DNA from 3 places in the Pseudomonas sp. KU26590 genome. Region 1 is predicted to be linked to each of the others. Evidence: predicted binding sites of a transcription regulator. Region 1 holds the regulator's gene; each other region holds the start of a gene.
The links. The regulator FliA, encoded in region 1, starts transcription of late flagellar genes. The targets are predictions, from matches to a motif close to CTAAAGTTTNNNNNNNNNNNGCCGNTAA.

Region 1 (2,268 bases):
GAGACCTCCTCGGCCTGCGGCATGTTCGGGTCGATCTGGAAGTTGACGATCGCGCTGTGCAGCTCGCGCGTCAGTTTGCCGACTTCCTGATACAGGCCGCGGTCGCGGGTCTGGTTAAGCTCATGGATCAGTTGCACGGCGTCGCCGAACTTGCCTTTTTCAAGGCTCGCGACCAGCTCTTGTGCGTGTTTCTTCAGGGTTGACTCAAAGTCACCCATTGTCGAATCTTTGGAATCCATAGCGCCCTCGCAGCGGACATCAGCTATTGACGCGCTCGAAGATCTTTTCGATTTTCTCTTTGAGCACTTGCGCCGTGAACGGCTTTACCACGTAGCCGTTCACACCGGCCTGAGCGGCTTCGATGATCTGCTCGCGCTTGGCTTCGGCAGTGACCATCAGCACCGGCAGACTGCGCAGACGCTCGTCGGCACGCACCTGACGCAACAAGTCGATGCCGGACATGCCAGGCATGTTCCAGTCAGTGACGAGGAAGTCAAAGGCGCCGCTTTGCAGCATCGGCAATGCGGTGAGTCCGTCATCTGCTTCGGCCGTGTTGGTGAACCCAAGGTCACGCAACAGGTTTTTTATGATCCGCCGCATCGTTGAGAAGTCATCAACGATGAGGATTTTCATGTTCTTGTCCAATTCGACCTCCAAGCAGTCTTTAACGCGTTCAGCACCTGAACGCGCGTTCAATCAATACCGGCTGTGCCGAACATGAAGAGGGGTTTTAATCGACGGGGACAAGCGCAGCGAAACCGGATCCTCTACGACCCGGTTCGACCGACTCCTGCCGTGTCTCTTTACTTCCCGCTCACGTCTTGCACAGCCGGTCTTACACGCAACGCGCAGGCCTCGCAGCCTGCGCCTCATTCATGAACGTGCGCGCCACTCGCCAAGACGACCGCGCAAACGCGCCGCGCATTGGCTGTGCAGCTGGCTGACCCGCGACTCGCTGACCCCCAGGACCTCACCGATTTCCTTGAGGTTCAGCTCTTCGTCGTAGTACAGCGACAACACCAGGCGTTCACGTTCGGGCAAGTTGGCAATGGCCTCGGCCAGCGCAGCCTGGAAGCGCTCGTCTTCCAGATCCCGCGACGGTTCGAGGGACTGGCTCGCGCCGTCCTCGTGCAGCCCTTCGTGTTCGCCGTCCTGCAACAGGTCGTCGAAACTGAACAGGCGGCTGCCCAGGGTATCGTTCAAAATCCCGTAGTAATCGTCGAGACTCATTTCAAGTTCGGCAGCAACCTCGTGATCTTTAGCGTCACGACCGGTTTTCGCTTCGATTGCACGAATTGCGTCGCTGACCATGCGCGTGTTGCGGTGGACCGAGCGCGGTGCCCAATCCCCCTTGCGCACTTCGTCGAGCATCGCGCCACGGATACGAATACCCGCGTACGTCTCGAAACTGGCCCCTTTGGTGGAGTCGTATTTGGTCGAGACTTCGAGCAAGCCAATCATGCCCGCCTGGATCAAGTCCTCGACCTGCACGCTGGCCGGCAGACGCGCCAGCAAGTGGTAGGCGATTCGTTTGACCAGCGGGGCATACCGCTCGATCAGCTCATACTGGGAGTCTTTGGACGATTTGCTGTACATGCGATAGCCACTTGCTGTCATGAGACGGGCCCTGCGCTGGTGTGATGCACGAGGCGTTCTACGAAAAATTCCAGATGGCCGCGCGGGTTCGCCGGGAGCGGCCAGGTGTCGACTTTCTGCGCGATGGCCTTGAACGCCAACGCACATTTGGAACGCGGAAACGCTTCGTACACGGCGCGCTGTTTCTGCACGGCCTTGCGTACGCATTCGTCGTACGGCACAGCGCCTACATATTGCAGGGCCACGTCGAGAAAACGGTCGGTGACTTTCGTCAGCTTGGCGAAGAGGTTGCGCCCTTCCTGCGGGCTCTGGGCCATGTTGGCCAGGACGCGGAAGCGGTTCATGCCGTAATCGCGGTTGAGCAGTTTGATCAGGGCGTAGGCGTCGGTGATCGACGTGGGCTCGTCGCACACCACCAGCAGCACTTCCTGGGCGGCGCGGACGAAGCTCACCACCGACTCGCCGATGCCGGCGGCGGTATCGATGACCAGCACATCGAGGTTGTCGCCGATGTCACTGAACGCCTGAATCAACCCGGCATGCTGCGCCGGGGTCAGGTGGACCATGCTCTGGGTGCCCGATGCCGCCGGCACGATGCGTACGCCGCCCGGGCCCTGCAGCAGGACATCGCGCAGTTCGCACCGCCCCTCGATGACGTCAGCCAGGGTGCGT
Region 2 (2,268 bases), 2.4 Mb from region 1:
AGCACATGCAGGAGGTGCATCGCAGCGAAGTCGGCGACAGCTTGCGGGTGGGTCGTCTAGGCGGATTGCTAGGCAGCGCACAGTTGTTGCGTCTGGAAGCTCGGGAAGCCGAGCTTTCGGTGAGCTTCGAATACGCCCCGCCGACCAAACTCCCCCTGACGCTGATCCTCGCCCTGCCGCGCCCGAAAATGCTGCGTCGGGTGTTTCAGACCGTGGCGACGATGGGGGTGCCCCGAGTCATCCTAGTCAACAGCTATCGCGTCGAAAAAAGTTTCTGGCAGACGCCCTTTCTGGAGCCTGCGGCAATCCGCGAGCAGTTGATTCTCGGGCTGGAGCAGGCCCGGGACAGCGTGCTGCCGGAGATCGTCATCGAAAAGCGCTTCAAGCCGTTCGTTGAAGATCGCCTTCCCGCCATTGTTGAAGGGACGCTGGATTGGTCGGTCATCCGGGCGACCTCCCGGCTTGCCCCGTGCGGTCGAGCAGCCTGTCACTTTGGCCATCGGCCCTGAAGGTGGCTGGATTCCCTATGAAGTCGACCTGTTGCATGCGTCGGGCCTGAATCCCGTCCAGCTAGGCGCGCGGATCCTGCGCGTCGAAACCGCCGTCATCGCGCTGCTCGCCCGGTTGTTCTGAGGCTGCGTTGCATCTGAGTAGACCGAGGCGTCTGTTTGCTGCCGCTTCGCGCCAGTTCGCGGGCAAGCGCGCTCCTACGCCCTGCGGGCAGAATCCAAAGCAGATCGCCGACATCCGGACGCGCGGCACTCACAATGAGCATCCGTACCAGCGGCACTCGCAGTGAGCATCCGTACCAGCGGCAAACGCGATGAGCATCCGCACCAGCGGTACTCGACCTGACGATCAATACCGAACCCATCTCTGCCGATCAACGCCTGACCCGCTTCTGCCGAAGGCGTAGGAGCGCGCTTGCCCGCGATCGGCTGCGCAGCAGTCGTGAACCTGCCCACCCTCCCGTTCTCACACCCCGCTTCAGTTCCTCGCCCACCGGCCGATGCACAGGCGTCCATAACAACAACTCGCAAGGAATCATCATGTCTGGCTGGTTTACCCAACGCCTTGGAAATATGAGCGTCCGTCTCAAACTCGGCATCGGTTTCGGCCTGGTGCTGTTGCTCACGCTGCTCATCACGGCGACGGGCTGGTCGAGCGTCAAGGCCGTGATCGAGCGCGGCGACAAGCTGGGGATGATCTCGCAGATCAGTGAGCGGACGATGGATCTGCGCACGGCAGGCATGGTGTATGAAGCTCAATACAGCGCTGAAGCCGCGACGGCGGTCATGACCGCGTTGGACAAGCTCGACGCCGACCTGAAAACCGGCCAGAGCATGGTCAAAGGCGCTGGCGATCTCAAACTGATGGACGCTCAGACTCAGGCCGCCGGCGACTACCGCCGCGCCTTTGGCGACATGACCAAGGCTATCCAGACCCGTGAAGCCAGCCGGACCAACCTGGGGGCTACTGCCGACGCCGCTGTTGATGTCGTCAACAAGATCGAACAGGCGTTGCTGCAGCACGACAACATCCTGCAATTCAACAGCGCGGTGGACGTCAGCAAACAGATTCAGCAGGCACGCTTCCAGGTGCGCGGTTACACCTTCAGCGGCAAACCGGAATTCGAAAAGAACGCCACCGCCGCCATCGACGAAGCCATCGTCGGAGTCAACACGCTGGCGGGCGACGTTTCCTCCCAATACATCCCGCAGCTGCAAAAGGCCAACCTGGCACTCAAAGGCTACCGCGACGCTGTCGGCCAGTACCGTGACGCTCAACTGGTCAGCGTTCAGGCCTTGGCCAAGATGACCGAGCTGGGGCAACAGCTGCTGGACGCCAGCGACCAACTGAACATTTCGCAGAATGCCAAACGCGATGCCGACAGCAGTCAGGCTCAATCGACCCTTGGCATTGCCACACTAGTGGCCCTGATACTCGGCGTTCTCGCCGCCTGGGTCATCACCCGGCAAATCACGGTGCCGCTGGGCCAGACACTTGTGGCAGTCGAGCGCGTGGCGTCCGGTGATCTGACCCACAACCTGAGCGTCGACCGGCGCGACGAGCTTGGCCAGTTGCAGGGCAGCATCCAGCGCATGACGGTGGAGCTGCGCCAATTGATCGGCGGGATCGGCGAAGGCGTGACCCAGATCGCCAGCGCCGCCGAAGAGCTGTCGGCGGTTACCGAACAGACCAGCGCCGGCGTCAACAGTCAGAAGGTCGAGACCGACCAGGTGGCGACCGCGATGCACGAGATGACCG
Region 3 (2,268 bases), 2.7 Mb from region 1:
GCAGACACCAGCGACGCGCTGGCGGCGTTGCGCGCCACTTCTTCCACCGCGGCGGTCATCTCGTTGACGGCCGTTGCGGCTTGCTGGATCTCATCGTTCTGACGCATCAGCCCGCGGGTGCTGTCGTCGGTCACCATGGTCAATTCTTCAGCGGCGGACGCCAGTTGATCCGAAGCGGTGGCGATCTGCTGAACCGTGCCCTTGAGGCTGCCCTGCATGTTGGACAGCGCCTTGAGCAACTGCCCGGTTTCATCCTGGCCGCCGAGATGGATAGGCTGGCTTAAATCACCGCCCGCTACCCGGGTGGCGCTGGCCACCGATTGATAGATCGGCCGGGTGATCATTCGCGTGACGATCAGGCCCAAGGTAATGGCGCACACCACCGCTATCAATGAACCGATGATCAGAATCCACGTCACCTGTTTGTCCGTTTCGATGCCTTCCTGGGCCTGTTCATTGGCTTGCCGCGCGTTGGACTGGATCATGATCTTCAGCTCGCCCATGGTCTTGCGATAACTTGGGGTCACGCTGGTGGCGGCCAACTTGCTGGCTTGCTCGAGATCGCCGCTTTGCACCACCGACAAGGCGTTGAGGGCGGCGCTGATGTAAGCGGCCCAGTCGCGCTCGAAGTCATCACCAGCGGCCTTCTCATCCGGGGCCAGCGGAGTGGCCCTATAGGCCTTGAAGTCCGTCTCGGCCTGCGCCTGGTTTTCCTTCAATGACTGGATCGCCGCGTTGATGTCATCCGGGTTGGCCTTTAGCGCGCTCAGTCCGATGACCTTGAAGAAGTCACGGTTGGTAGCGATGACGTTGGCTTTGACCGAATCGACTGTGGCGATCGAGTAGAGGTTGTCGCTGACGGTGTTCTGGAAGAGATCGTACAGCCGGGAAATACCGCTCTGCCCCAGCACACCCACCACCACGGTGATCAGCGCACACAGACAGAAAGCCGAAAGGAGCTTGGTCTTCAATTTCAGGTCGGTCAGCCAGGACATGGGGTGCACTCGGAGGGAATGGGTTGCGGCTGTTGGCTACGCGTTGCATGACTGGATATCGGCGGAGCGCTCAAGGACTTTACCTGGTCTCCTGCGGATCCTTCGGTATCGATGCCCCGTCAACACGGCGCGAGGGCCTCACTTTTCCCGCTTGGCGTGCCTAAGCTTTGCCCTGCAGCCGCCGATAACTCGGACAAGCGGCGTCATGCCGCAACTCTATTGGCCGTTTCTTCCCGGACGTTGGGAACGAGACCGCCGCCCTTGCAAGTGCCTCAGGGCCGATTATTTATCCGGTGACAGGAATCTCGATGCTGGCGTGGAACCAAAAAACCTTTCTGATCGTCGACGATTTTTCCGACTTCCGCAGTTCGGTCCGCTCGATGCTGCGCGAGTTGGGCGTCAAGGCGGTGGACACTGCCGACACCGGCGAGGAGGCGCTGAAGATGTGCGCGCAGAAGCGCTACGACTTCATCCTCCACGACTTCAATCTGGGCGACGGCAAGAAGAACGGCCAGCAGGTGCTCGAAGACCTGATGACCGATCGGCTGATCAGCCATGAAAGCGTGTTTGTCATGGTCACCGCCGAGAACAGCCAGGCGATGGTGATGAGTGCGCTGGAGTGGGAGCCTGATGCCTACCTGACCAAGCCGTTCAACCGTGCAAGCCTGGCTCAGCGTCTGGAAAAGATCGTCCAGCGCAAGACGTTGCTCAAGCCGATCCTGCAAGCGCTCGACCGCAGCAACCCGACCGAAGTGCTGACCGCCTGCGTGGCACTGACCCAACAGGACCCACGCTTTGCGCCGCTGTGCCTGCGCTACAAAGCCGATGCACTGCGTGACCTTAACCAGCACGAGCCGCTGGAAGCCTTTCTCAAGTCGATCCTGGCCGACCGCCCGCAACCCTGGGCGTACGTGGCGTTGGGCAAGCTGCTGTTCAAGCGCGGGCGTAACGCCGAAGCGCAGGCCGTGTACGAGGAAGCGATTCGCGCCTTCAATGCCATGCCGGTGCTGTACGACGGGCTGGCCGACGTGCTGGTGGCCAGCGGCGATAACAAGCGCGCGCAGAAGATGCTGGAAGAGGCCGTGCGCTTGTCGCCTTACGCCGTGCGCCGTCAGCGTCTGCTGGGCAAGCTGGCGCTGGAAAACGAGGATTTCGACGGCGCTTCGAAGGCCTATCGCCAGGCCGTCTCCCAAGGCCAGTTTTCACGCTTCAAGGATCCCGAAACCAACCTGGGTTTCGCACAGGCATTGATTAGCCGTGGCGGCGAGCGCGG

Region 2: the regulator FliA is predicted to act here: its motif matches at 986-1,013, upstream of OKW98_RS00015 (methyl-accepting chemotaxis protein).
Region 3: the regulator FliA is predicted to act here: its motif matches at 1,051-1,078, upstream of OKW98_RS22335 (methyl-accepting chemotaxis protein).

Annotation. Positions count from the first base shown of each region.
Region 1 covers NZ_CP110644.1:2,350,994-2,353,261, reverse strand. Annotated here, with positions in the region: gene OKW98_RS10510 (protein phosphatase CheZ) at 1-239, opposite strand, end outside; gene OKW98_RS10505 (chemotaxis response regulator CheY) at 259-633, opposite strand; gene fliA (RNA polymerase sigma factor FliA) at 874-1,617, opposite strand; gene fleN (flagellar synthesis regulator FleN) at 1,614-2,268, opposite strand, start outside.
Region 2 covers NZ_CP110644.1:106-2,373, forward strand. Annotated here, with positions in the region: partial or broken gene OKW98_RS00010 (16S rRNA (uracil(1498)-N(3))-methyltransferase) at 1-633, shown strand, start outside; gene OKW98_RS00015 (methyl-accepting chemotaxis protein) at 1,050-2,268, shown strand, end outside.
Region 3 covers NZ_CP110644.1:5,025,493-5,027,760, reverse strand. Annotated here, with positions in the region: gene OKW98_RS22335 (methyl-accepting chemotaxis protein) at 1-995, opposite strand, end outside; gene OKW98_RS22330 (tetratricopeptide repeat-containing response regulator) at 1,304-2,268, shown strand, end outside.